Regions from separate parts of the Salicola sp. Rm-C-2C1-2 genome, predicted to be linked through region 4. Evidence: predicted binding sites of a transcription regulator. Region 4 holds the regulator's gene; each other region holds the start of a gene.
What was found. Region 4 encodes sigma-54, which starts transcription at its own class of promoters, with help from an activator protein. Its sites were predicted from a motif close to TGGCACNNNNNTTGCTNT; they were not measured.
Positions count from the first base shown of each region.

Region 1: the regulator sigma-54 is predicted to act here: its motif matches at 5,563-5,580, upstream of cynS (cyanase).
Region 2: the regulator sigma-54 is predicted to act here: its motif matches at 5,320-5,337, upstream of fliE (flagellar hook-basal body complex protein FliE).
Region 3: the regulator sigma-54 is predicted to act here: its motif matches at 2,751-2,768, upstream of AAF659_RS02915 (putative urea ABC transporter substrate-binding protein).

Region 1 covers NZ_JBEFNF010000011.1:8,402-15,700, reverse strand. The annotation lists gene AAF659_RS14500 (cytochrome P450) at 124-540, shown strand; gene AAF659_RS14495 (substrate-binding periplasmic protein) at 450-1,220, shown strand; gene trhP (prephenate-dependent tRNA uridine(34) hydroxylase TrhP) at 1,209-2,510, opposite strand; gene AAF659_RS14485 (HIT family protein) at 2,605-3,009, shown strand; gene AAF659_RS14480 (gamma-glutamylcyclotransferase family protein) at 3,013-3,384, opposite strand; gene AAF659_RS14475 (sigma 54-interacting transcriptional regulator) at 3,464-5,389, opposite strand; gene cynS (cyanase) at 5,689-6,129, shown strand; gene AAF659_RS14465 (alginate export family protein) at 6,215-7,299, shown strand, end outside.
Region 2 covers NZ_JBEFNF010000010.1:65,282-72,580, reverse strand. The annotation lists gene AAF659_RS14395 (hypothetical protein) at 6-299, opposite strand; gene fliT (flagellar protein FliT) at 434-721, shown strand; gene AAF659_RS14385 (sigma-54 dependent transcriptional regulator) at 861-2,294, shown strand; gene AAF659_RS14380 (sensor histidine kinase) at 2,448-3,689, shown strand; gene AAF659_RS14375 (sigma-54-dependent transcriptional regulator) at 3,717-5,174, shown strand; gene fliE (flagellar hook-basal body complex protein FliE) at 5,394-5,768, shown strand; gene fliF (flagellar basal-body MS-ring/collar protein FliF) at 5,823-7,299, shown strand, end outside.
Region 3 covers NZ_JBEFNF010000001.1:629,760-637,058, reverse strand. The annotation lists gene atzF (allophanate hydrolase) at 12-1,808, shown strand; gene AAF659_RS02920 (GntR family transcriptional regulator) at 1,911-2,624, shown strand; guanidine-I (ykkC/yxkD leader) riboswitch at 2,832-2,930, shown strand; gene AAF659_RS02915 (putative urea ABC transporter substrate-binding protein) at 2,983-4,038, shown strand; gene AAF659_RS02910 (ABC transporter permease) at 4,105-4,923, shown strand; gene AAF659_RS02905 (ABC transporter ATP-binding protein) at 4,935-5,750, shown strand; gene AAF659_RS02900 (urea amidolyase associated protein UAAP1) at 5,747-6,493, shown strand; partial or broken gene AAF659_RS02895 (DUF1989 domain-containing protein) at 6,493-7,216, shown strand.
Region 4 covers NZ_JBEFNF010000001.1:239,238-246,536, reverse strand. The annotation lists gene AAF659_RS01115 (MlaC/ttg2D family ABC transporter substrate-binding protein) at 1-397, opposite strand, end outside; gene mlaD (outer membrane lipid asymmetry maintenance protein MlaD) at 439-894, opposite strand; gene AAF659_RS01105 (calcium/sodium antiporter) at 1,009-1,992, shown strand; gene AAF659_RS01100 (KpsF/GutQ family sugar-phosphate isomerase) at 2,001-2,975, shown strand; gene AAF659_RS01095 (KdsC family phosphatase) at 2,987-3,517, shown strand; gene lptC (LPS export ABC transporter periplasmic protein LptC) at 3,514-4,119, shown strand; gene lptA (lipopolysaccharide transport periplasmic protein LptA) at 4,143-4,691, shown strand; gene lptB (LPS export ABC transporter ATP-binding protein) at 4,699-5,424, shown strand; gene AAF659_RS01075 (RNA polymerase factor sigma-54) at 5,574-7,118, shown strand; gene hpf (ribosome hibernation-promoting factor, HPF/YfiA family) at 7,186-7,299, shown strand, end outside.

The DNA.
Region 1 (7,299 bases), on a different contig from region 4:
AATTGATGTTTTATATCTTATTTGTGAATATTACTCATGTTTTTGGGTTGCCGAGCGTCTCGTCAAACTGGCCCCGGGATTCCTTGAAACGGGCTACCGGGAAAATGATGGGGACACCGGCCACTGCCGCTTCCAGCATCTGGAGATGGGCATCCCAGCGCAGAGGTCTGCGCGGCCCACCCGGAGGAACTGGACGGCACCATTGACGAGCTTCTCCGCCGCGATGCACCGCTCATGTCCAACCGCCGCGTCGCCACTTGCCCAGTGACACTCGGAGACCGCCGGATTGAGGCGGGCGAGCGCCTGACGATCCTGTGGGCCTCCGCCAACCGGGATGAGGCTGTCTTTGGTGACCCGGACGCAATCGCAGCCGCCTTCTGCTTGCGGGCCTATCCATCGCAGATGTACATTCATTCTAATGCCTTCAATGGACTGTTGATGGGATCCCCATGCGTCCGCTCACCCTTGTTGCTCTTACGGTCTTTCTGTTTGCCGCACCGGCCCAGGGCGCGGAAGACGGTAATGTGGTCACTCTGGTAGCGGACGAATGGTGCCCCTTCAACTGTGCCCCGGATGCCGATTCCCCCGGGATCCTGGTGGAAATCGCCCGCCAGGCGCTGTCACTGGAAGGTTATCGCGTGGATTACCAGAGTATGCCCTGGCGCCGCGCAATCCGTGACGTGCGTAAGGGAACATTCCACGGAATCATTGGTACCGGCCCCGCAGAAACTCCCAATTTCCACTTTCCCGATCAGCCCCTGGCCCTAGCCCACCACAGCCTGTTCACGCTGCCGGACAGCGACTGGCGCTACACAGGCCTGGACTCGCTCCCAGCCGTCCGCCTCGGCGTGATTCATGAATATTCCTATGGCGGGCTGTTCAACGATTATATCGAGCCCAACGAAGACAACGCAGAGCGCCTTATGGTGCTCAGTGGCAATGAGGTTCTGCCACGGCTGATCCAACTTCTGAAAATGGAGCGGATTGATGCGCTGGCGGCGGAAGAAAAAGTCCTCAATTATCACTACGAGCGCGATGGCCGCACCACCCCCCTTCGCAATGCCGGACTGGCGTACCAGGAGGAGCTGTACATCGCTTTTTCGCCGGCAAAACCGAACGGCAGAGAGTTGGCCGAGGCATTGAGCCGGGGCATGAGGACACTGCGTGAAAAGGGGATGATCGCGGCGATACTGACCGATTACAGCGTCTTAAACCAATGAGCGGGTGAGCAGGGCCGTTTTAGGTACAAAGCCGGCGATTGGTGTGGGAATCCAGACCTGATGACCACTGCCCGGCGCTGCCGCCACGGGCTCGCGATTGCGTTCAGAGAGCAACGTTTGCGGCTGGAACCAATGATTGCCGGAGGGCGTCATCAGTTCCAGCCAGTCGCCACGCTCAAAGCGGTTCTTGACGTCAATACACAGCCAGCCTTGTGCTTCAGAGAGCACTTCACCCACCCATTGGCGGCTCCCCAGCAACGATGTGCCGCTCTCGTAACGCTGGTACTCGGCCGGCGGATGCCGGCGCAGGAACCCTTCAGTATAACCCCGGTTGGAAAGCGCTTCCAGCTCATCCATCAGCGTCTGATCAAACGCCTTACCCGCCATGGCATTATCAATGGCACGCCGGTAAACCTGCACTGTGCGGGCCACGTAATAGGGACTCTTGGTACGCCCCTCGATCTTGAGCGAATCCACGCCCATCCGGCACAGCCGCTCTACGTGCTGCACGGCTCGTAGATCCTTCGAGTTCATGATGTAGGTGCCATGCTCATCCTCATGCATGGGCACACTTTCACCCGGGCGACCCGCCTCCTCCACCAGCAGGCTGCGCTCATTCTCCTCCTGGTGCACCGGAATGAGGTCACCGCTACTGTCGTGAGTGGATGGTTTCGGGGTATAGGACCAGCGGCAGGCATTGGTGCATGCCCCCTGGTTGGCGTCACGATGATTCATGTAGCCGGAAAGCAGGCACCGGCCAGAGTAGGCCATGCACAGTGCCCCGTGCACAAACACCTCCAGCTCCATCCCTGGAACCTTCTCACGCACTCCTTCAATTTCATCCAGAGACAACTCCCGGGAGAGAATAACCCGCTCCAATCCTTGCCGGCGCCAGAATTCGAGGGTAGCCCAGTTCACCGCATTGGCCTGCACTGACAGATGGATGGGCATCTCCGGCCAGCTTTCCCGCACCAGCATGATCAGGCCCGGGTCGGACATGATGAGTGCATCCGGACCGGCCGCGATCAGCGGCTCCAGATCCCGCATCGCGGAACGGATTTTGTCATTATGGGGCGCAATGTTCAGGACCAGATAGAAACGCCGACCATGGGCGTGCGTGCGCTGGATAGCCTCCGCCAGCGCCTTCGCATCGCGAAAGCTGTTGTTGCGCACACGCAGCGAGTACCGGGGCGGGCCGGCATACACGGCATCCGCGCCATAGGCGATCGCCATTTCGAGATGACGCCAGTTTCCCACCGGCGCCAACAATTCAGGGGCAAGTTCTGGCATGGATGCAGGATAGGACACGGGGACGCAACCGCTCCTTGATTTCCGTCAGCCCTCAGCCCTTTCCTTGCACCGTTGTCCATTTTACGCTTGTAGCATGAGCGATTTCAGCCTGCACCCACAGCTAGAGGCCGACTGCCACTGGGTTGGCCGCCTGGAGAACTGCCAGATCCTGCTCCATCACAATGCCGGCGTTCCCTGGTACATCGTGGTTCCTGAAACGGAGGCGGGAGAACTGCACGAGATGGGCATGACCGAGCGTGGCGACCTGGACTGGGTGACGGACGCGATGGCCCGTTTCATCAAGCACCATCACGGCAGTGATCGCATCAACCTGGGGGCCATCGGGAACCGTGTGCCCCAGCTGCATATTCACGTGATCGGTCGCAGCGAAGGCGATCCCTGCTGGCCGGAGGCGGTCTGGGGCCATCTCCCCGAGGGGCCCGCCTGGAGTGAGACGGCGGTTGAGGCCATCCGCCAGCAGGCTCCGGTCGAGGCCTAACCCCTACCAGGCCCCGCGCGTGATGCGGCGGAACCCGCGAACGCTGCCATTGTAGAAATAGACCCAGGCCGCACCAAAGCGGGTATCCCGCAGCTGGCGGGTGTACTCGCCCCGCTCCGGCGCCCGGGCATTGTAGCCCTCCAGGGCATCAACCCGCTCGAACGTCCGCTCATCCACTTCATACACCTCCACCACAATCCCCTGGGAAGGCTGATCAACGGCACCGGGGCACGGTCCCAGATCGTGAAGAACAATACTGTTCAGGTGATCCGTGCCCAGAAAACGCGCGCGCATCAGCAGGCGATGATTGCCATAGCCGCGCTTGAGGGTGCCATAGACCGCGATGCGAAACCCTGTGCTCTCGTCGTCGCTCATTCCCCGCTTCCGATAGCAACAGTGCTTCCACTCCAGCGCCCGATCAAGACCCGATAAAGACACTCAAGCAGTCTCTGTGTCATACAGCCACCTCGCCCCGGCTTCTATACTGGCGCGGGTCAATACCATGGCGCTTGAGCCTGGAGGCGAGAGTCGTGGGTTTGACCTCCAGCAGTTCGGCCGCGCCCCCCTGCCCGAAGACCTTGCCCCCGCACTTGCGAAGCGCACTCATCATGTTATCACGCTCCTGCTGCCGCTTCTCGCCCTCGGTCAGTGGTCGCTGCGTTGTTCCGGGGGTTTCCGTACCCGCAACAACCGGGCCCGGACTGGCGGCCTCCCGGTCCGCTGGCAGATCAAAACTCAGCTTCCCGCCACGAGTGACAATCACCTGGCGTTCGATCACATTCTCCAGCTCACGCACGTTGCCCGGCCAGCTGTAGCGCTGGAGCGCTTCCACATTGGCGTGGCTGAGCTCCAACTGCTCGCGATGGAACTTGCGGCACGCGTTGCGCAGGAACAGCTGGGCCAGCGGCGGAATATCCTCCGGGCGGTCGCGCAGCGGCACGGATTCTATAGGGAACACGTTCAGCCGGAAATACAGATCCTCACGGAACCGTCCCGCCTCCACCTCGGCTCTGAGGTCACGGTTGGTCGCCGCGATAACCCGCACATCCACGCTGCGGGTGCGTGTTTCACCGATACGCTCAAAGGTCTGCTCCTGCAGGACGCGCAGCAGTTTGCCCTGCAGTGACAGCGGAATCTCACCAACCTCGTCCAGAAAAAGGGTGCCGCCGTCGGCAAGCTCGAAACGACCGCCCCGGTCGTTGACCGCTCCGGTAAAGGCCCCCTTGGCGTGGCCGAAGAACTCACTCTCGAAAAGCTCCGCCGGGATGGCCGCGCAGTTCACCCGGATCATGGGCCTTTCGGAGCGCGCGCTGACGTTGTGGATGGCCCTGGCAATCAATTCCTTGCCGGTGCCGGACTCCCCCGTAACCAACACATTGGCGCCAGTGGGTGCGACCAGATCGATGCGCTGGATCATGGCTGCCACCGCCTCGCTGCGCCCCACAATCTCATGCGCGTTGTGCTCGGCGCTGATCTCCTCCTGGAGATAGGCGTTTTCCATCTCCAGGCGGTGCTTGAGCATTTCCACCTCCTCCAGCGCCTCCTTTAGACTGTCCTCGGTGCGGCGGCGTTCGGTGATGTCACGGAACACCACCACGGCGCCTACGAGCTGGCCGTTGTCCACGATGGGCGTGCTGGTGTATTCCACCGGGAAGCCGGAGCCGTCCTGTCGCCAGAAGAAATCGTCGTTAACCCGGTGGACGGCGCCATCCCGGAAGGCCCGGTAGATGGGGCAGCACTCACGCTGGTGGGGGGTGCCGTCCGAGTGGCTGTGATGGATAGCCGTGTGCATAACACGGCCGAGCAGTTCATCCCGGTGCCAGCCCAGCATGCGCTCTGCGGCGGAGTTGATGAAGGTGGTCCGGCCCTCGGCGTCCACACCGTAGATGCCCTCACCTACCGCCTCCAGGATCAGCTGGTTCTCGCGCTCGATTTCCCGGAACAGGGTCTCCACACGCTTCCAGTGCAGAAGGCCACCCCGATGGTAGCTGTTGATCTCGTGCCGTTCCCGGCGCTCGCGCAGCAGGGCCAGATCGCGCAGCAGGATCAGCACCCGGGGTTCCGGGCCCTGCGTCATGACGGAAAGGGACATCTCGAGCTCAATAACCCGCTCATCGCGGGCCACCAGGCTCAGATCACGGCTCCAGGCCTCACCATGGGTCATGGCCTCGTCGGTGAGGCTGACCAGCTGGGGGATCTGGCCGCCGAAAAGCGTGGTGACGCGCAGAGACACCAGCTCTTCCACCGACCTTCCCAGCATCCGCGCCAGATGACTGTTGGCAGCCTCAACCGTATCGCGCACCGGATCCACCAGCAGGCCGGGCTCCGGCAGCGCCTCAATCCACTCCAGATGCGTCTGCGGTGTGATGACAGCGTTCATGGGGCCTCCGTTGACGGTTTCCCTTGCCCCAATCAAACACCATGCCGGATTACGACTTTCCGTAGTCCAAAACTACGAATTCGCGTGAATCACGAAATAACGTAATCCTTCCTGCGCCATCTTTAAAAACTTAAATAACTGAAAATAAAGCACATTAAGATCCTGAATCAGATTGGCACGATCACTGCGATAGTGGCCATGAACCCTCGGCACAGGCGCTGCCGGGCGATCCTGATGGTGCCCTTTTCCGGGGCATACCAGACGCATCTGCACAACAGTGAAACAGGAGCAGCACCATGATGAACCACGAAACCATGACCGCGACCATCCTCACGGCCAAGAACGAGAAAGGCTACACCTGGGAGCAGCTGGCCGAGTCCATTGGCATGTCGCCCGTGTGGACCGCCTCCTGCTGCTACGGCATGAACACCATGCTGGAGGATCAGGCCAAAAGCCTCTGCAAGACGCTTGCGCTTGGCGATGAGGTGGCACAGTTGCTGCAGACTTGCCCCAACAAGCAGTGGGGCAACGCGGTCCCAACTGATCCGCTGATCTACCGCCTGTATGAGGCAAGCATGATCTACGGTCAGAGCGTCAAAGACATCGTCCACGAGAAATTCGGTGACGGCATCATGAGCGCCATCGATTACAAGATGTTCGTGGATCGCGTCGAAGACCCTAAAGGCGACCGCGTTGTGATCACGCTCGACGGCAAGTTCCTCCCCTACAAGCGGTGGTAAGTGATGGTGGCGCGGTAACCACCGGAACAGGTTCCGGAGCTGACCGGCTCCGGATCAGTATCCATTCGCTAATCGAGGGCTAACTATGCTGCACACCGACCTATCCATCAACAGACATGGTCATTATCCGATCCCGGCCCTGGGGCTGGCCCTGACACTGGTGACACCGCCAGCACTGGCCGCGGATCCGGTCACGGAGGCGCTCAGCAACGGCGAAGCCAATCTGGACACACGCTATCGCTATGAGCTCGTGGACCAGAGCGGCTTCGACGAAGACGCGGGCGCCTCCACGCTGAGAACCCGCCTGGGCTACCGGACCGGCGAGGTCGGCGGCTTCATGGGGTTTCTTGAGGCTGAGCATGTGACACGGCTCGGTGGCGAGACCTATAACAGCACCATTAATGGCGTCTCGGACCGGCCTGTTGTTGCCGATCCGGCGGAGACCGAAATCAACCAGGCCTGGGTACGCTATGAGGGGCTGGCGGATACGCGGATGACCTATGGTCGCCAGCGCTTCTTTCTGGACAACCACCGGTTCATCGGCACCGTGGGCTGGCGCCAGAATGAGCAGACTTTTGACGGTTTCACCGCCGTCAATGAGTCCCTCCCGGATACCACCCTGACCGGGGGCTACCTGTATAACGCCAACCGCATCTTCTCCGATGCCAGCGCCAACGGGAATGCCCCCATGGACACAGGGGTGCTCAACGCGCGCTACGACGGCCTCGCCGCCGGCTCGCTCACGGCCTACACCTATCTGTTGTCCTACGAGAACGCACCTGGCGACTCAACGCGCAGCCATGGCCTGCGGTTCAGTGGTGAAAGCGGGCTCACCGACGATCTGACGGCCCTCTATACGCTGGAAGTCGCCCGCCAGTCCGATTACGACGACAATCCGGACAGCTTTGATACGGACTACTACCGCATCGAGGCCGGTGCGCGCTCCAGTGGCGTGACCGCGAAAGTCGGGCAGGAGCTGCTCGGCTCGGATGAAGGCAACGTCGCGTTCCAGACACCGTTGGCCACGCTCCACGCCATGAACGGCTGGGCCGATCAGTTCCTCGCCACTCCGGATCCCGGACTGCGGGACACCTACGTGTCGGTGGCCACGGCCATCAACGGTGTTTCGCTCAAGGCGGTCCACCATCGGTTCGAGAGCGATGAAGGCAG
Region 2 (7,299 bases), on a different contig from region 4:
CCGGGTCAGTGCAGGGGTTCATCCTGGTCGCGTTCGGTGCTGTCGGCAACTGCAGCCTCCGCCAGTTCTCTCATCTGCTGGACGTTCAGGCTGCCGTTGGCGATCCTTTCCAGGATTGAGCGGTAGTCGCGCAGCTGCTGCTGATAGGGCTCGAGCTGTTCCTGGAAGGCTTCATCGATGGCCTGATAGACCATCTGGATCTGTTCGGCACGCTCACGCCCATCATCGGCAGCCCGATTGATGGCTTTGAGGCAGGCTCTGGCAATGGCAATGTACGCGTCATTCTGCTGATCTTGCATGGTCTTGTCGGATCGTGCGCTCATTGGGGATATTGGGATAACGGAATCGAGATTAATGGCATTCCGGACCATTTTCAAAGGAAACCGGCTATTCTGGCAGCCGATTCTGTCACGCTATCGAGAGGAATATCGGGATGGTAGCACTTGAGGATATGCTCAGCCGGGTGGAGTCACTGGTTGCGCATAAGGATTGGGCGTCACTGGCAGCACTTGATGATGAGGTCCGTCGCAGTGTCGATGAGGCTGTGGCGGATGCTGATCAGCTGGGCGAGGAACGGGTAAGGTCGGCGGTGGAGCGCCTTCAGACGCTCTATGACCAGGCCCGCGAGGGCTCAGAGGAGGAGCGTGATGAGGCGGCTCAGGCGTTACGTTCAACCAACCGAACCCAGAAAGCGGCGAAGGCGTATCTCGACAATCAGTAGCCCGTAGAATGACGCCACCGAGAAAAGCTGCGTCATAAAATTGACTCCGGCGCCCTCAGAGTCTTAAATACGTGACAATCCCGTGACGATGGATTCACGGAACCATTATAAACGTCCTGACCCCAAGGCTGCTGGTTCGATGCCCGAGACTGCCGTTGTTTTTCTCGTTGTGGACGACGAACAGCGTCGACACGATCTCTGCCTGATCCTGGAGTTCATCGGGGAGGTGGTGTATGCCGCTGATCCCGAGTACTGGATCGCGCCCCTGGAACAGACCGATGATGTTGGTGCGGTAGTCGTTGATGGCGAAAGCAGCGCGGCCGTGGAACACCTCAATGGGATAGCCCAGCGCCAGGCCGGTGTGCCTTTTCTGCAGATTGGCGAGCATTGTCTTGAAGGCCTGAGCGAGGAGGCGGAATCCCGTATCATCGCGCGTATTGCCTGGCCCCCGAACTACACAAAATTTGTAGACTCGATCTATCGGGCCCAGGTGTATCGGGAACAGTATGCGCGCAGTGGCCAGCGGGCCCAGCAGCGGGAGGTGCAGCTTTTCCGTAGCCTGGTGGGGACAAGCCGCCGAGTCCAGCACGTACGCCAGCTCATGGCCCAGGTCGCCGATAAAGAAGTAAGTGTGTTGATCACGGGCGAGTCTGGGACGGGCAAGGAAGTGGTGGCCCGTAATCTCCACTACCATTCTCCCCGCCGGGATAAGCCCTTTGTGCCGGTCAATTGCGGTGCGATTCCCGGTGAGCTGCTTGAAAGTGAACTCTTCGGTCATGAGAAGGGCGCGTTCACCGGCGCCATCAGCTCGCGTGCCGGACGGTTTGAACTCGCCGAGGGTGGCACCCTGTTTCTTGACGAGATTGGTGATATGCCGCTGAGCATGCAGGTCAAGATCCTGCGAGTCTTACAGGAACGCACCTACGAACGGGTTGGTGGCAATCGCACCATGAAAACCGACGTGAGGGTGATCGCTGCAACTCACAAGAATCTTGAAACCATGATCGAAAACGGTGAATTCCGTGAAGATCTCTACTATCGCCTCAATGTCTTCCCGCTGGAGATGCCCTCCCTGCGTGAGCGTGTGGAGGACATACCACTGCTGATTAATGAGCTCATTTCCCGGATGGAAAAAGAAAAGCGTGGCTCGATCCGCCTGAACTCCGCCGCCATTATGAGCCTCTGCCGCCATGACTGGCCGGGGAATGTGAGGGAACTGGCGAATCTGGTCGAGCGCCTGGCCATCATGCACCCCTACGGGGTGGTGGGCGTCCCGGAGCTGCCGCGTAAATTCCGCTATGTGGACGATCTGGATGAGTCCCACGAAACCGAGGATTCGGGGATGCCTGCCGATATTGAGGGGCTCAACAACCTGGACTCACCGGCGCTGCTTCCGGTGAATGGTCTGGATCTCAAGGATTATCTATCGAATCTGGAAAAGACTCTGATTGAGCAAGCCCTCAACGAAGCGGATGGCGTCGTGGCCCGGGCGGCCGAGAAGCTCCGGATCCGCCGCACTACGTTGGTGGAAAAAGTGCGCAAATATGGCCTCAGGGAAGCATCCGAGTCCTGAAGCCGCGACAAAAAATTGGCTTGCTTGCATGCCTTTATCCGCCATCTATAGGAATTTGAAGAGAAAAATATAGGTGGCACGGAATCTGCTCCTGTCTCCCTGAACTGAACGAAAAGCTGCGCATGGAGCGTGGCATCGGTACGGGAGAAGTCCATGAGCCAGCAGACATCCGAGCGTAATGAATCCGAAGCCCCGCATAACGCGGCCGCGGATGCGAACGACAAGGTGACCTCCCTTTTCGGCGCTCATCACGAGCCGGATACCGGGCCTGTGGATGAGGCGCTGGAACGGTTCAACCAGATGTCGCGCCAGATCACCGATTCCTACCGGACGCTGGAAGAACGCGTGAATGAGCTTGCGGGGCAGCTCAGCAGCGAGGAGCGGCGACGCCGTGATGAGTTGGAAGAGCGCGAAAAGGTTGCCAACCGACTTTCAACCCTTCTGGACGTGCTGCCTGCCGGGGTTGTGGTGCTCGACAGCCAGGGGGTGATCAGCCAGTGCAACCCGGCTGCGGTGGAACTGCTGGGTGAGCCGCTGGAAGGCCAGCGCTGGGTCGACGTGATCCAGAGGGCTTTCGCTCCCCGACGCGATGATGGTCATGAGGTCTCTCTCAATGACGGACGCAGGGTGAATATCGACATCCGCTCAATGGATAACGAACCTGGCCAGCTGATTCTGCTTACCGATCTGACCGAAACCCGCGAACTGCAGTCCCGCCTGGCGCGTTCCGAGCGCCTGTCCTCCATGGGTCGCATGGTGGCGTCGCTGGCCCACCAGATCCGGACGCCGCTTTCGGCGGCTATGCTCTATGCCGGTCACCTGTACGAAGAAGATCTGGACGCGGAAATGCATGAGCGCTGCGCCGGCAAGCTGATGGCGCGTCTACAGCATCTGGAGCAGCAGGTACGGGACATGCTCATTTTCGCCCGGGGGGATATCCGGCTGGCAGAGCAGCTGGGCGTTGGCGAATGGGTGCAAGCGGTTGTGCAGAATTCGGAGACCGCGCTCCAGACCCGCAGGGCAACACTTGCGGCACCGGATCATGTGCCCCAGGGAGCGATCGCCTGCAATCGCGAAGCCCTGGTTGGCGCCTGCCTTAACCTGATCAACAACAGCCTGGAAGCAGGTGCGGATGCGCTGTCGCTGAGTGTCTCACAGGCGGACGGCGAAGTCCGTTTCTGCCTGCAGGACAACGGACCGGGCCTTTCGCCGGATGAGCCTGAGCGTGTCACAGAGGCGTTTGTGACGACCAAGTCCCATGGCACGGGTCTGGGCCTGGCTGTGGTCAATGCAGTGGTACAGGCGCACAAGGGGCGCTTTGAGCTGGCATCGGACGGGCACAGCGGCACGAGCGCAATCATCACGTTGCCTCTTACCACGCCGAATAATGGGTGATCCCGAGCTTTTATCGGAGAGATAGTCATGGCAAAACAGAAGATACTGATTGTTGAGGACGACGGGGAGCTGCAGGAGGCACTGGTTACCACCCTGGAAGTGAAGCGCTATCGCGTCAGTGAGGCGGCCAGTGGTGAGCAGGCACTGGAGACACTGGCGGCTGGCCCTGTGGATCTGGTGATCAGTGACGTGCAGATGCCCGGCATGGACGGTATCAGCCTTCTGGCGGAGATCCAGCGTCAGCATCCCGGTGTACCGGTGCTGCTGATGACCGCGTATGGCCGGATTGAGCAGGCGGTTTCCGCCATGCAGGCCGGCGCGGTGGACTATCTTGCCAAGCCCTTTGAGCCACAGGTGCTTACGGATATTGTGGCGCGGGTGCTCGGTGGCCCCGCCTCCGGTAGTGCCAAGCGGGCGATTGCCGAGGACGCCGCCAGCAGGCGGATGTTCCAGCTTGCCCGTAAGGTTGCCGCCACGGATTCCACTGTGCTTATCTGTGGCGAAAGCGGCACAGGCAAGGAGGTGCTTGCCCGCTATATCCACGACGAGTCGAATCGCGCTTCCCAACCCTTTGTGGCCATCAACTGCGCCGCGATTCCGGAGAACATGCTGGAGGCGATTCTGTTCGGTCATGAAAAAGGCGCCTTCACCGGCGCCCATCAGGCCTCGCCGGGTAAGTTCGAGCAGGCTAATGGTGGCACACTGCTTCTGGATGAGATCTCGGAGATGGAGATTGGTCTTCAGGCCAAGCTCCTGCGGGTGTTGCAGGAGCGCGAAGTGGAGCGGGTTGGGGGGCGCCGCAGCATCCAGCTGGACGTGCGGGTGATCGCCACCACCAACCGGGATCTCCAGCAGAACGTTGCTGCGGGCCGCTTCCGTGAAGATCTGTACTACCGGTTGGGTGTGTTCCCGTTGCAGTGGCTGCCGCTGCGCGAGCGCCGCGACGACATCCTGCCGCTGGCTGAACACTTGCTCGAAAAGCACGCCCGCCAGATGCACATGACCGGGGTGACGCTGGATCCCAGCGCTCGCGGGGTTATTTACGAGTACGACTGGCCGGGCAATGTGCGGGAGCTTGATAACGCCATCCAGCGGGCCCTGATCCTGCAGCAGGGACAGGTTATTACCGACCGGGATCTTAGCCTGGACCAGAGCATGACCGGTGCTGCACCGCCGCCACGTGCACCCCGGCAGGAGCCCGGGCCAGAGCAGTCGAATGATAGCGGCATCGAAGCGGTGGCGCGCGCGGATGAGGGCGCACCGGAAGAGGATTCAGCGCAAGAGGATGATGCCCAGGACGCGTCTCTGGGAGATGACCTGCGCCAGCGTGAGTTCCGGATCATACTGCAGACGCTGCGTGATGAGCGTGGACGGCGCAAACAGGCCGCGGAACGCCTCGGCATCAGCCCCCGAACGCTGCGGTATAAGCTTGCGCAGATGCGTGACTACGGCATTAATCCTGAACAAGAGCTGGCGTCCGTCTGACGCCCTGTCCTCGTGCCTGCCCGGGCATCTGGCCCGGGTTTTTTGTGTCAAAATCACGTCGACCCACCCGTTAATTCTGCCCCCTGTCATCAAATCCTTTCCTGATAGGCACGCAGTTGTTTGTAATTATTAGAAAAATTATTCCTGGCCTGGAGTTTGCTTCCCGGTTCCCCAGATGAAGCTGCCCATGGCGGACGCCAGAGCACCGGGAGGAAGACAATGGTGGAACGAGCTGATGTAAACTCCGTGTTGACTGATATTCGCGCGCTGCGTGAACAGATGCAGGAGCGCCAGCAGGTGCAGCCCGATCAACTGCGTCCGGAGCAGATGCAGCCGGGTCAGAAGCCGGGTGAAGTCCAGGAGGGTGAGGGCCCCAGTTTCATGGACACGCTGCAGGGGGCGGTTAATCAGGTTAACGAGCTCCAGCAGACATCATCGGATCTCAAGACCCGTTACACCCAGGGTGACCCGGAGGTTGACATCACCCGCGTAATGGTGGAAAGCGAAAAGGCCTCAGTGGCCTTTGAGGCCACCACCCAGGTACGCAATCGTGTGGTCAAGGCCTACGAGAAGATCATGAACATGCCGATCTGATTCGGTTTAACGGGGGCTCCGCCTGCTGGCGGCGTGTGGTGACAGGAGCGCACAATGGCGAACGTACCGGCTGAAACGCAACAGACCAACCCGCCGGCTAGCGGTGGTGAGCAGGGTAACGAGAGCGGCACGGGCGGCTATACCACCTTCCGGCTGGGTGCCAATAGCGTGACGCTGCTGCGCCAGGTGGGGCTGATCGTCGGGCTGGCCGCCAGTGTGGCACTCGCCGTGGCGTTGGTGCTCTGGGCCCAGGGCTCGGATTACAAAGCGTTGGTCGGGGACATGAGTGAGTATGATCCCGCCGAATTGACCCGTGTGCTGGACAGCACCGGTGTTGATTACCGCATTGAGCACCGTAGCGGAGCCCTTCTGGTAGCCTCCGACGACATCCATGACGCGCGTCTTGCCCTGGCCCGGGAAGGCGTAACTCAGGATCAGGGCATGGGGTTCGATATCATCATGCAGGATCAGGGTCTGGGTACCTCCCAGTTCATGGAGAAGGCTCGGTTCCATCGCAGCCTGGAAGGCGAGCTGGCAAAGACGGTCCAGGCCATGGGCTCGGTGCGCAATTCGCGTGTGCACCTGGCCATTCCCGAAGATTCGGTCTTTGTCAGTGACAACCGCAATCCGTCCGCATCCGTGATGGTGGACCTGGGCTCCGGACGTCGTATGGGAGAGGGGCAAGTGCGCTCCGTGATCAATCTGGTGGCCGGCAGCGTGCCCCAGATGAGCCGGGACGATGTCACGGTTGTGGATCAGCAGGGTAACCACCTTTCCGCCAATGTGAACAACGAAGACGCCCAGCGAATGGCGCAGAAGTTCCAGATGCAGCAACGTGTGGAGGATCGGCTCAAGGACCGTGTTGCCGGCATCCTGGCGCCCATCATGGGACGTGAGCGTTTCAACGCGGAAGTCTCGGTGGATATGGATTTCAAGGCTGTCCAGCAGGCCGAGGAGATCTTCAATCCCGAGCAGCAGGCCTTGCGCAGCGAAAAGACGGTGGAGGAAGTTAACAGTCAGGGCGGTGCGGGTGGCATTCCGGGCGCGTTATCCAATCAGCCGCCGGGCGAAGCTGAGGCCCCGGAACAGGCCGGTGATGGTGGCGGTGAAGAGGGGGGCGGATCTCGGAGTTCCCGTACTTCTGCTACCCGCAACTATGAAGTGGATCGGTTGCTCAGTTTCACGCGCCAGGAGCCGGGCTCGGTCAACCGGTTGAGCGTGGCGGTGGCTGTGGATGACCTTAAACGCACCAACCCGGACACCGGTGAGACAACCAGTGTCGAATGGCCCCAGGCGGAGCTTGAGCGCCTGACCCGTTTGATCCGTGATGCTGTAGGCTTCTCGGCGGCCCGGGGCGATAGCGTAACTGTAGTCAACACAGGCTTTGCGGAGCAGAAAGAGCCTGAGATTGAACCGGTTCCGTTCTACCAGCAGCCCTGGTTCCAGGACAGCATCCGCCCGGTGATTGCCGGTATCGTGATTATCGCACTGGCGCTTCTGCTGGTTCGGCCCACACTCAGAACGCTTGCCT
Region 3 (7,299 bases), 390 kb from region 4:
AGAGACTCATCATGGCTTCAACAACCGGATGGACCATCAGGGACTGGCAGGAGGCGTACCATAATGGCCAGTCACCCCAGGCGCTTCTGGAAGCGCTCCTGGAGGCCGAGGACCCACGTGACCCCGCCTGGATCAGCCTGACGAGCCGGGAACAGCTGGCCGCCCAGATCGCGACCCTTTCCCCGGAGCAACCACTCTACGGGGTGCCGTTTGCGATCAAGGACAACATTGACGCGTTCGGTTTCGAGACCACCGCGGCCTGTCCGGAATACGGCTATCAGCCCGAGTGCAACGCGGAAGCGGTCAAGGCATTGAAGGAAGCGGGCGCCGTACTCATCGGCAAGACCAACCTCGACCAGTTCGCTACCGGTCTTGTCGGCACACGCTCTCCCTGGGGCGCCGTCCCCAACAGCTTCGATGACACCGTCATAGCGGGAGGGTCGAGTTCAGGCTCCGCCGCAGTTGTGGCCCGCGGCACCGTCCCCTTTTCCCTGGGCACGGACACTGCCGGGTCCGGACGTGTACCGGCGGGACTGAACAACATCGTTGGGCTCAAGCCAACCCGCGGTGCCATCAGCACCCGCGGCGTGGTACCGGCATGCCGGAGCCTGGACTGTGTCTCGGTTTTCGCCCTGACCACGGCTGATGCCGGCGTAATCCAGAGCTGCCTGGAAGCGGGCGAGAGCACTGACCCCTTTGGCTGCTCCCGCCTGGAATACGGATCCAACCCCGTCTGTGCACTGAGGGCACCGGGGCCGATACGACGCCTGGCCATTCCCAGGGATCCGGAATGGTACAGCGACGACCAGCAGCGCGATGCATGGGAGCAGGCCCTGGGCCAGTGGCGGTCCCTGGGCGTTGAGGTGGTGGAGCGGGACTTCACAACGCTCTACGCCATGGCCGCACTCCTGTATGAAGGCCCCTGGATCGCGGAGCGTCACGCTGCAATCAGCACCTTCATGGAGGCGAATGCGGCGGCCATGAACCCGGTAGTCCTGAACATCATCCGCCGGGCGGAGGGGTTCACGGCTACCGATGCATTCAATGGCCTCTACCAGCAGCATGAGCTGCGCCATGCCCTGGACCAGGAGCTGGCGGCCATCGATGCCCTGCTGGTGCCGACCGCGCCCATAACCCCTTCCCTCAGGGCGGTCGAGGCCGACCCTGTGCACCTGAACGCCCGCCTTGGCCGCTACACCAACTTCGTCAACCTGGCTGACCTGTGCGCGCTGGCGTTACCGGCCGGGTTCCGCGGAGACGGCCTGCCTTTCGGCATCACCCTGATCAGTGGCGCCTGGCGTGACCGGGATCTTCAGGAACTGGGCGCGCAATGGCTCAACCACACCCCGACACCACTCGGCGCCACCGGACGGGAGCGGCCACCGGAGACGCCACCAGAACCCGATGGCGGCACGGTCCAGGTAACCGTGGTGGGCGCCCATCTCAGCGGCATGCCACTGAACGACCAGCTGACCGGGCGCGGTGCACGGCTGCTGCAAAGCACAGCAACCGCCCCCTGTTACCGGCTGTATGCCCTGGCCGGCACCACCCCGCCCAAACCCGGGCTGCGACGGGACCCCACCGGCGGCGCCCTGGACGTCGAGGTATGGGCAATGCCCACGGAGCACTTCGGATCCTTTGTGGAATTGATTCCCCACCCACTGGGCATCGGCACCGTCGAACTGGCGGACGGCACCTGGGCCAAGAGCTTCATCTGTGAGGAAGCGGGGCTCGAGGGAGCCACGGACATCACGCATCTGGGGGGCTGGCGCGCCTATATCCAGTCCCTCCGGGAACAACAGGGATAAGGAAAGGAGTAACGCCATGTTTTCAAAGGCTCTTGTGGTCAACCGGGGCGAGATTGCGGTGCGGATCATACACCCCCACCCGGACCGCTGGTGTTAACCCCAATGGCGGAATCCGGCGCCCCCACACAGCGCGAAAGCATGGCCGACCGGATCTATCAGGCGCTCAAGGAGGATATCTTTGAGTTCCGCCTGATTCCCGGTGACAAATTCAGTGAATCCGACATCGCGCAGCGGCTTTCGGCCAGCCGCACGCCAGTTCGCGAGGCGCTGTACCGGCTGGAACGCGAAGGCTATGTGGACGTGCTCTTCCGCAGTGGCTGGCAGATACGGCAGCTGGATTTCAAGCAGATCGAGGATCTCTACGACCTGCGCATCACCCTTGAGCGGGCCGCGATGCACAAGATCTGCCGCCTGGATAAGCCGCCGCCCGCGCTGCGGCTGCTCAACGACATCTGGAACCCGGATGCCCCCTCCGAAAGAGCTTTCGGCAGCACGGTGCGCGCCCTTGATGAAAGCTTTCACTGTGAGCTGGTGGCGGCAGCCGGCAACGACGAAATGACACAGATCCACCAGCGGATAACGGACCGATTGCGCATCGTCCGCCGACTTGATTTCACCCGGCCCGACCGGATCGATGCCACTTACCGGGAACACGCCGAGATCCTGCAGGCACTGATCGCCAACAATCCCGGTGAGGCCGCGGAGAAAATGACCGCCCATATCCGTACCAGCCAGGAGGCCGTCAAGGGCATCTCACTGGAACGCATCCGGGAGGTCTCGCAACAGCATCGGCGCCGGGAACCAGGTTGCCCTTAGGTTTCAGGCCCAATCTGCCCCCAACCGGGGCACACCCCTCTAGGCTGCACCAAGATGGCGCACCCGATTCCCGACCACGGCAGCATCAGATCCCCAGGCTACTGTCATTAAAGGTTTTTCAATAGGTGGCACTGTGGTTGCAGTCTAACAGACAGGAATCAGATGACTGAGCGGCGCTGTGCTGCCCGGTCCGTTCCAAGACAATCTGAAATGGACAGCTAGGGTTCCGGCCACACCGACGTGGCGTCTGGTCCGAGAGCGGTCGACCTTCTGAAGGTTACACGGCGGGACAAAAGCCCGGGAGGATACAGGCTGACAGCCATCTGATTCCTCCCAGTAAACCGTCAGGAGGCTCGACATGCGATCCAAGCTGCTTACCGCACTCCCCTTCATTGCCGCCGCCGGCATGCTGCCCGGCACCGCCCTTGCGAAAGACGAGTTCAGTGTCTGCTGGTCCATCTACGTGGGCTGGATGCCCTGGGACTACGGCGATGCCCAGGGCATCGTCGACAAGTGGGCGGACAAGTACGACATCGAGATCGACGTCGTGCAGATCAACGACTACATCGAGTCCATCAACCAGTACACCTCCGGGCGTTTCGACGGCTGTACCATGACCAACATGGACGCGCTCACCATCCCGGCATCCGGCGGCGTGGACTCCACCGCGCTGCTGGTGGGCGACTTCTCCGATGGCAACGATGGCATCGTCATGAAGAACGAGGATGACCTGGCCGAGATCGAGGGCAAGCGCGTCAACCTGGTCGAACTGTCCGTCTCCCACTACCTGCTGGCGCGGGGCCTGGAGTCCGTAGGGCTGTCCGAGCGTGATATCGAAGTCGTCAACACTGCTGACGCGGATATTGTCTCAGCCTTCGCCACGCCCGACGTCAGTTCCGTGGTTACCTGGAACCCGCAGCTCAGCTCCGTGCTGGAACAGCCCAATGCCAACCTGGTCTTCGATTCCTCCCAGATCCCTGGCGAGATCATGGACCTGATGGTGGTCAACACGGAAACCCTGGAAGCGAACCCCAAGTTCGGCAAGGCCCTGACCGGCGCCTGGTACGAGATCATGGCCCGCATGCAGGGCGATGACGAAACGGCCATTGAGGCCCGTACCCATATGGCGAATGCCGCGGGCACCGATCTTGAGGGCTACGAGGCCCAGCTGGAGGCGACCAACATGTTCCATGATCCCTCCGAAGCGGTGGATTTCACACGCAGTGACCAGCTGCTGGAAACCATGCAGAGCGTGGCCGAGTTCTCCTTCCGCCATGGGCTGCTTGGCCAGGGTGCCCCCAGTGCGAAGGCCGTGGGTATCGAAACCCCCTCAGGCACCTACGGTAACGAAGGCAATGTGAACCTGCGCTTTACAGACAAGTACATGCAGCAGGCCGCGGACGGGGAGCTCTGACCCACCGCCTCACGCGCACGCCGGCTCCCCGGAGCCGGCCCGTTTCCCCGCTGACGGGCTGATCCCATGAAGAAACTGATCAACCGCCAACCTAATCGCTACGCCCGCTGGTTTCTGGGCCTGCTGCCGTTTGCGCTGCTTCTGGCCATCTACATCGGCGCCTCCTCGGCGCGCCTGGCGGAGAACCCGGATGACCCCCTGCTGCCCTCGCTGACCCAGATGGCTGAGGCGGTCGAACGCATGGCGTTTGAACCCAGCAAGCGCTCCGGCGACTACCTGCTGCTCCAGGACACCCTGGCGAGCCTTCAGAGGCTTGGTATCGGCATTGGTTTTTCCGCCGCGCTGGCCCTGATATTCGGTATCGCCAACGGCGCCATTCCCTATGTGCGAGCCACGCTCTCGCCTTTGGTCGTGGGTATCTCCCTGGTGCCGCCAATGGCCATCCTGCCGATTCTGTTCATCGTGTTCGGACTGGAGGAACTGGCCAAGGTCATGCTGATCATCATCGGCGTGACGCCCTTCATGATCCGGGACATGCAGCAGCGGACCCTCGAGATTCCCGAGGAGCAGATCATCAAGATGCAGACCCTGGGCGCCAACACCTGGCAGACCATCACCCGCCTGATGCTGCCCCAGATCATGCCCCGGCTTCTGGCCACCATGCGCCTGGCCCTGGGCACCGCCTGGCTGTTCCTGATCGCCGCCGAGGCCATTGCCGCTACCGAGGGACTGGGCTATCGCATCTTCCTGGTGCGGCGCTACCTTTCCATGGACGTGATCCTGCCCTATGTCCTCTGGATCACGCTGCTGGCTCTGGTGATCGACTTCCTGCTCAACCGCTGGTCCAGGTGGCGCTATCCCTGGTTCCACGCAACCGGCCAATAAGGAACGCAACCATGGCCATGATCGAAATCCGCAATCTGTGGAAGGAATTCGGTGAGGATGTGGTGCTGGAACGGCTCAACGCCAGCATCGAGGCCCGCGAGTTCGTCACCGTGGTGGGTGCGTCCGGCTGCGGCAAGACCACCTTCCTCAAGATGCTGCTGGGTACCGAGACGCCCACGCGCGGCGAGCTTCTTCTGGACGGCGCGCCCATTCCGGATGAACCGGACGCCACACGCGGTATCGTCTTCCAGCGTTACTCCGTTATGCCCCACCTGGACGCCACCGGCAACGTCATGCTCGCCGGCGAGTTGGAAGCTAGCCGCTGGCTCGGGCGTGTCTTTGGGGCCAGCCGGCGCCGGCTCCGGAATTACGCCATCGCTATGCTGAAAGAGGTGGGCCTGGAACACGCCCTCGATAAGTACCCCCACGAACTCTCCGGCGGCATGCAGCAGCGCCTGGCCCTGGCCCAGGCCCTGATCAAGAAACCCCGGATCCTGCTGCTGGACGAGCCCTTCGGCGCCCTGGACCCAGGCATCCGCCGGGACATGCACGAACTGGTCAGCCGCCTGTGGCGCGAGCAGCAGCTCACGGTCTTCATGATCACTCACGACATTGAGGAAGGCTTCGCGCTCGGCACGCGCCTCTGGGTCTTCGACAAGGAACGCCTCGACCCGCAGGCGCCGGAAGCCTACGGCGCCCGCATCACCTACGACCTCGCCGTGGGCCGCGACGACACCGGCGTACTGGACACCATTACCGCCGACGTGGATGCCACCGCCCGGACCATCGACACCCGAAACCCGCAACCGACAGGAGAACACTCATGAGTCGACTCCTCTACGACTACACTCTGCCCGGAGGCCACCACTGGTCCTTCCGCATGCGCCGCAACACCGGCCTGCGCCTGACGGACGTGGAAGGCGGCGGCAACCTGGCCCTGCTCATTTTCAACCCGGAAATACTCATGGAGCGCTACAACGCGCCCGACACCATGAAGGCCCAGGAAACCTTCCGGCTGACCCAGGGCCACTGCCTCTATTCCGACATGGGGCGTTGTATCGCCTCCATCGTCGAGGACGACTTCGGCGGCCACGACTCCGCCTGCGGCACGCTGACGCGGGGCACCTGTTACGAGCGCTTTGGCCGCTGGTCCTTCCAGGAATACATGAATGAATGGTGTTTGAGCGGCGAGGAAAGCTTCCTCACCGAACTAGCCAAATACGGTCTGGGCGAACGCGACCTGCACGCTAACCTCAACCTGTTCAGCCGGGTGGAAACCGATGACGCCGGCAACATGCACTACGTGGACAGCCACAACCGCCCCGGCGCCAGCGTGACCCTGCGCTTCGACATGGATGCCCTCGTGATTGCGGCGACCAGCCCCCACCCGCTGACCCCGGCGACCGAGTACCCGAAGAAGCCCATCCAGGTGGAATTCCTGAAGACAGACCCGGTCACGCCCGACGACGAATGCGTCAACGCCCACGACACCAGCCGCCGGGCCATGGAAAACACCCGACTCTATTACCTGGACGACCCCGTCCGCCTGACCGACGCAGGAGGTGCCTGATGCTGACCGAAAGCTTCCGCCAGACCCATGATGCCCGTTACAGCCAGAAAATCGGTGCCGGCGACTACTTCATGCGCACCGTCAAGGCGGGCTCAACCGTCCGTATTACCGACGTGGACGGCAACGAAGCCGCCGACACCCTTTTCTACAGCGCTCTGGACCCGGCCGAACGCTACAGCGCCAATGACACCGTGCGTGAACAGGGCAATGTCTACCTGGGCACCGGCAGCGTGCTGCGCTCCAACCGCAACAACCCGATGCTCGAGATCATCGCCGATACCTGTGGCCGGCACGACACCCTGGGCGGTGCCTGCTCGTCCGAGAGCAATACCGTGCGCTATGCCCACGACCGCCGCTGCATGCACTCGTGCCGAGACAACTGTGGGCGGTGCCTGCTCGTCCGAGAGCAATACCGTGCGCTATGCCCACGACCGCCGCTGCATGCACTCGTGCCGAGACAACTGGATGAACGCGATCCAGGAAAACGAACACTTCGGTGTCACCAAGCGCGACATCGCGCACAACATCAACTTCTTCATGAACGTGCCCATCACGCCGGAAGGCGGCCTGAGTTTTGCCGATGGGATTTCGGGGCCGGGCAAGTACGTGGAGATGAAGGCACTGATGGATGTGATCGTCCTGATCTCCAACTGCCCGCAGCTCAACAACCCCTGCAGTGGCTTTGATCCCACGCCTCTGGAGATTGCTGTCTGGGACAGTTGATGTTGGGAGACTGATGGGTTGTTCAAGGGAGAGGTGTCGGGAGGGTTGAACGGGAAACGCTGTAAATACATCCCTGTACGCTT
Region 4 (7,299 bases):
CGACACTGTCGACCTCCATGTCGAAGTCACTGCTGTCGATATTGACAGCAGCGCCGCCATAAGCGTCATAGAGGCTGTGCCGAAAGGCCCGCACAAACTCATCGCGCTCCTCGGGACTGGCCTGGCGCGCGTACTTTCCCATGATCCGGGCCGCAACACGTCGGAAGGCCACAAACTCCCCCAGGGCATCGTCCATGGCCTGATAGAAGGCCTCGCGGTCTTCACTATAGAGTGTCCGGATTTCAGCCAGCTGATCGACGAGGCGGAGGCTGTTTTCGCGTACGTACTCGCGGAGTTTGTCCTCCTCGGACTGAGCGGCGGCTGCGGGCACTGCCAGCAGCGTCATAATGAACCCCAATAGCAGGTTGAAGGGGGTAAGAGATCGGATTCTGTTCACTGCTTCCTCCTGTATGCTGCAGTGGTGCGGCCACGCTGGTATCAACGTGGTCGGGCAATCCGTCGGCGGATCAGTGTCTCAATACTCATCGCCGACTGCGTATCCTCGATATAGTCATTATCCGAGAGCGTTTCCGGATGGCCACCGGGCGAAATCTCAATGTACTGCTCACCCAACAGCCCCGCGGTCATAATAATGGCGACGCTGTCCATTGCCAGGTTATCGAGACTCTCCTGAATGCGCATCTGTACCTTCGCGCGGTAGCTACGGGCATTCAGTTCCACGTCCACCACCTCGCCCACGGTCACCCCGGCGACCGCTACCCGCGCGCCCGGTACCAGTGTACCGGCATCCGCAAACTCGGCATAAAGGGTGTAGTGATCGCCGGCGTCCGCTTTTTCAACGTTGCCGGGCGGTGTCAGCCCTCCGGTAAGCAGTAGCAGCGCCAGCGTGGCCACACTGCCCAGAGCGAAAAACACCAGGCGCTGTAATTGCAATTGGGTCGCCTCTCCTCGTCGTCCCGATTCGGCCATACCCGACTGTACGAAGTAACGGCCAGCCGATACAGTACGACGCGAGTTTTCCGCCTACAACCCACGGAGCCTTACATCATGGTCACCGCCCTGCTTGCGGTACTGCTAGGCCTGACCCTGCTGATCTGGAGCGCCGACCAGTTCATCACTGGTGCCATCGACAGTGCCCGGCGCCTGGGCATGACCCCGATGCTGATCGGACTGACACTGGTGGCTTTTGGCACGTCAGCCCCGGAAGTACTGGTTTCAGTGGTCGCTGCCGTAACAGGTGCTGGCGACATTGCCGTGGGTAACGCCATCGGCTCTAACATTGCCAATCTCGGCCTGGTCCTGGGCGTTACAGCACTGCTGACACCGATCACTCTGGCACGCCCTACCCGGCGCATCGAACTCCCCCTGCTTGCTACTGTGACCGTTGGTACCTGGTTGCTGTTCCAGGATGACCACCTGAGCGCCCTGGACGGTCTGTTCATGCTGGCAATCCTGGCCGTAGCATTCACGGTACTGGTGCGTTACGGCCAGGCAGCTAACATGCTGACCGAGGAAATACCGGAGCCCCACGGGAATCGCGCCACCGGCGTACTGGTATTACAGATCATGGGAGGGCTTATCCTGCTGCTCGGAAGCTCGCGGCTGCTGGTCTGGGGCGCAGTGGAGCTCGCTCTGGCACTGGGAGTAAGCGAGCTTGTAGTAGGGCTAACAGTGGTCGCCCTCGGGACCAGCCTGCCGGAACTTGCCGCCAGCATTGCCAGTGCGCGCAAAGGGCGCCACGACATGGTTATGGGCAATCTCATTGGCTCCAATCTGTTCAATCTTCTGCTGGTACTTGCGGTTCCCGCGCTGGTGGCTGGCATACCGCTCAACGGCGACGCCATCACCCGCGACTACGGTGCCATGGTAGCAGTCACGCTGCTGCTCGCCGGCCTCGCCATCGTCTATCATCGCCAGGGGCGGCTGAAGCGGGTCGGAGGTGGTATACTTCTGGCATTCTATATTGGCTATGTGGCGCTGCTCGTCATGGGTGACGCACCGGTACCAGCAGCAACACTGTCAGCACTCTGAGGAGAACCATGGCGCCTTCGGACGCACTTACGGAATCGGCACGACGCACCATCACTCTCGAGCGTGACGCCATCGATGCACTCCTGCCCCGCATTGATGACCAGTTCAGCCGGGCCTGCGAACTGATCCTTCAGTGCACTGGCCGGGTGGTGGTTACCGGCATGGGTAAGTCCGGCCACATCGGTACCAAGATCGCCGCTACCCTGGCCAGCACCGGCACCCCTGCATTCTTCGTACACCCGGGGGAAGCCAGCCACGGCGATCTGGGCATGATCACCGGTGAAGACGTCGTAATCGCCATCTCCAATTCCGGCAGTACTGGCGAGTTGGTAACTATACTGCCACTGATCAAACGTAAGGGCGCCTCACTGATCAGCATGACCGGCAAGACCGACTCCCAGCTCGCCCGCCAGGCCCACGCCAACCTGAATATTGCGATAACACAGGAAGCGTGCCCGATGAACCTGGCCCCCACCTCATCCACCACGGTCACACTTGTGATGGGTGATGCGCTGGCAGTAGCTCTGCTCGAGGCGCGCGGTTTCGGGGCCGAGGATTTCGCCTTCTACCATCCGGGCGGCACACTTGGACGGCGCCTGTTGCTGAAGGTTTCGGATCTGATGCATACCGGCGATGCCCTGCCCCGCGTAACGCGGCAAACCCCCCTCGGCGAAGCACTGCTGGAGGTTTCCCGCAAGGGACTGGGCATGACTGCGGTGGTGGATGACAGTGAGCGGGTTATCGGTATCTTTACCGACGGTGACCTGCGCCGGACCCTGGACCAGGGCGTGGACATCCATGCCACACCCATCGGCGATGTCATGACCAGCCACTGCCGGACTGTAGGCGACAACATCCTGGCAGCCGAAGCCCTCAAGGTTATGGAGGACAGCAAGATCAACGGCCTGCTCGTGACCGGTGACAGCCAGCAATTGGTGGGCGCCCTGAATATGCACGACCTGCTTCGCGCGGGTGTGGTCTAGGAGATCCGGTTATGGCGACACCCCTGAGTGAGCGCGGTGCGGCGGTCCGGCTTCTGGCGATGGATGTGGATGGGGTTCTCACCGACGGCAGCCTCTACTTCGCCGCCAGCGGCGATGAACTCAAGGCGTTCAGCATCCTCGACGGCCAGGGCCTGCGCCTTCTCCAGAAGCAGGGCATCATTACCGCCTTCATTACGGGGCGCAGCTCACCACTGACGGAAAACCGCGCCCGCAATCTTGATATTGACTACCTGATTCAGGGGCGAACGGACAAACTGACCGCCCTGCGAGAGCTCGCCGAGCGCACATCGGTCCCGGTTGAGGCAATGGCCTATGTGGGCGATGACCTGCCGGATCTGGCTGCCATCGAAACAGCGGGCGTTGGGATCAGCGTCCCCAATGGCTGCACGGCGGTACGTGCGTCAGCGGATTGGTGCACCACCACACCGGGGGGCCTGGGAGCCATACGGGAGGTCTCTGAATGGCTGCTCGAGTGCCGTGGTGCTCTGGCGCAGCTGATCGATGGGTATCGTTCACCATGACAAACCTGATCCACCTGGTGCCATCCTGGATCCGCGACCGTTCCATTGCCTTATGGGGCATTGTCGGCGCTGTTCTGCTGGGTTTTGCTCTGCTGATCTTTCAGGAGGATGACCCGATCCGCGATACGACTGCCACGGATCTGCGAGGACCCGAAAAACCGGATGGTTTCGTGATCAACGCGACGTTCCGTTCTTTCGATACCAGAGGAAAGCTCAAATCCCGCATCCAGACGCGCCGCGCCGAGCAGTTCCAGGCAGAAAACCGGGTAACCATGGAACATCCCCGCGCCATGTTGATGGCCCGCAATGGTGGTGCCCCCTGGTACGTACGCGCCCGGGCCGGTCTGTATCAGCGCGATGCCGCCAAGCTGACGCTTAAGAGAGACGTCCGGGCCCGCCACAGCCGCACCAAAAGCGGCGATGTTCTCATCCTCAGTGAACGTATGACGCTGGATAACAACCAGCGGATTGTGCAGACTGACGCACCAGTGACGCTGATCGACCGCAACAGCCTGACTCATGCAGTGGGCATGACAGGCTGGATCGACGACCGTGCGGTCAGCCTAGAGAATGACGTCCGCAGCCGGTACTTCAACCGCTGATCCACAGGGGAGGCAGCCTGCTCATGAGCAGAACGGTACGCGCCCGGCAATACTGGCCATTAATCGCAGGCTTTCTCATGGTAGCCACGGCCCTGCCTGTGTACGCTTTCAATCTGGATTCCAACAATCCCATCAAAGTGGAATCCGACAATGCCCGACTGGACGACCAGAAGGGGACTGCCACCTACACTGGCAGTGTCCGGGTAACCCAGGGGAAAGCCGTTCTTACAGCAGAAAGGGTTGTGCTTCACCGGGGTGACGGCCAGAGCCTCAACCGCATGAAGGCGACTGGCGAGCCCGCCACCTATGAGCAGCCGGAAAGCCCGCAGGGCCCGGCCATCTACGCCGAAGGCGAGACCATTATCTACCGGGCCGCTGCAGAACGCATCACTTTCGAGCACAAAGCCCTGATCCGACAAAGGGGGGATACCTTCCAGGGTAACCGGATCGTATACGATGTAGCCGAGCGCGTGGTCACCGCCTCCAGCGCGTCGGATGATGACAGCGACCGCGTTGAAATGACCATCCAGCCCGGCCGCAACAGCGGCAACAACAACAGCAGCAGCGACTGAAGACACCATGGCGACATTGGAAGCCCTGAATCTGGCCAAGAGCTATCGCCGCCACCCGGTGGTGATGGACGTCTCCCTCAGCATCCAGAGCGGTCAGATCGCAGGACTGCTTGGACCCAATGGCGCCGGCAAGACCACCTGTTTCTACATGATCGTGGGCCTGGTCCCCCATGACCGGGGCCGTATCCGCATCCACGAGCGCGACATCACCCATCTGCCCATGCATGGGCGCGCACGCGCCGGCGTCGGCTATCTTCCGCAGGAAGCCTCGGTGTTCCGTCGGCTGACCGTGGCGGAAAACCTGATGGCGATCCTGCAGACCCGCAAGGAGCTTACGAAAGCGCAACGCGTGGAGCGCATGGAATCGCTGCTGCGGGATTTCCACATCAGCCACATCCGCAACAGCCTGGGCATGAGTCTGTCCGGTGGCGAGCGCCGACGCGCCGAGATTGCCCGGGCGCTGGCCGTGGAGCCGGCTTTCATCCTGCTCGATGAACCCTTCGCCGGTGTGGACCCGATCTCCGTCAGCGAGATCAAACAGATTGTACGCCAGGTGCGCGACCGCGGCATCGGCGTACTGATTACCGACCATAACGTGCGCGAGACGCTCGACATTTGCGAAACCGCCTATATCGTAAGCGAGGGTCACATTATCGCCTCGGGCACCGCCGAGGACATCCTCGCCAACCAACAGGTCAAGGAAGTCTATCTGGGCAACGAATTCCGCCTGTAATGCGTTCGCTCTGCAACCGTTGTCGCCCTGCCCGATTCGCCTGTACACTCGATTGAAAAGACGTAAGCAAAATCCCTGCCGGTCCTCCCGGGGACCGATGAGGCTTTGTTAATGCTGGACAATCGGGAACGGGAAAGCAGTCGATGGTCATGAAAGCGTCCCTGCAGCTGAAGATGGGCCAACAGCTCACCATGACGCCCCAGCTGCAGCAGGCAATACGGTTACTCCAGCTCTCCACACTCGATCTGCAGCAGGAAATCCAGCAGCAGCTGGAATCCAACCCCATGCTCGAAACTGCCGAGGAAGCCGAGACGGAGGCCGATGGCAGCGCTGAAGCCACCGACAACACCGACAGCAGTAACGGCGACAATGAAGAGGGCTCGGAGTCGCGCAACTCGGATGAGGCCGGCGATGCCAGCAGCGGCGAAGCCGAAAGCTGGGATAACGAAAACTGGCAGGACAACAGCGAAATCCCGGATAGCCTGCCCGTCGACACGGCCTGGGACGATGTCTATCAGACCGCACCCGCCACGCCAGCCGCCTCGCGCCCCGAGGATGAAGGCGGCGAAACCGACTTCGAAAGCCGCAACAGCCGCGGCGAAACCCTGCAGGATCACCTGCTCTGGCAACTCAACCTGACGCCCATGTCCGAGCGCGACCGGGTCATCGCCCATGCGCTTGTGGACGCCATTGACGACGCAGGTTATCTGACCCAGAGCCTGGAGGAGATCCACCAGGGGCTCAGTGCTTCTGATGACGACGACCCGCTGGAGATGGATGAGGTCGAAGCGGTCCTGCACCGGCTACAGCATTTCGACCCGCCCGGAGTGGCAGCAAAGGATCTGCGCGACTGTCTGCTGATCCAGCTCAATCAACTGCCAGCGGACACCCCCTGGCTCAAGCAGGCGCGCCTGGTGATCAGCCACTACATCCAGCTGCTCGGCAGCCGCGATTACCGCCAGCTCATGCGCCGCAGCCGGCTCAGCGAGGCCCAGCTCAAGGAAGTCCTGGGCCTGATCCAGAGCCTGACCCCCCGCCCGGGCGATGCCATTGGCGAGGACGAGACGGAATACGTGGTGCCGGATGTCATCGTTTCCCGCCAACAGGGGCGTTGGAAAATCGAACTTAACCCGGAGATTGCCCCGCGTCTACAGGTGAACAGCCTCTATGCCTCGCTCATCCGCCAGTCCGATAGCAGCAAGGACAACACCTACCTGCGTGATCAGCTTCAGGAGGCCAAGTGGTTCATCAAGAGTCTTCAGAGCCGTAATGAAACCCTGTTGAAAGTAGCCTCCCAGATCGTCGATCATCAGCAAAGGTTCTTTGAAGAAGGCGAGGAAGCGATGCAACCGCTGATCCTCTCCGAAATCGCCCAGGCTGTGGACATGCATGAGTCCACCATCTCCCGCGTGACGACCCAGAAATACATGCATACCCCCAGGGGCATTTACGAACTGAAGTATTTCTTTTCCAGCCATGTGAGCACGGACGAAGGCGGCGAATGCTCGTCCACCGCCATCCGCGCCATGATCCGCAAGCTCATTAACGAAGAGGAAAGCCGCAAACCACTGAGCGATAACCGCATAGCGACTATACTCAGTGACCAGGGCATTAATGTGGCACGCCGGACGGTAGCCAAATACCGCGAGGCGATGCACATACCGCCTTCGAACGAGCGCAAACGTCTCGTCTAGAGGGCATTACGCCTGTATGATGGCCACCTTCCGGTGGCCAGGGCCGAACCGGAAACAGGAGCGGATTATGCAACTCAACATCTCAGGTCACCACATCGAGCTGACAGAAGCCCTCAAGGACTATGTCCACAGCAAGATGGAAAAACTTGAACGGCATACAGACCAGATCAGCAACACACAG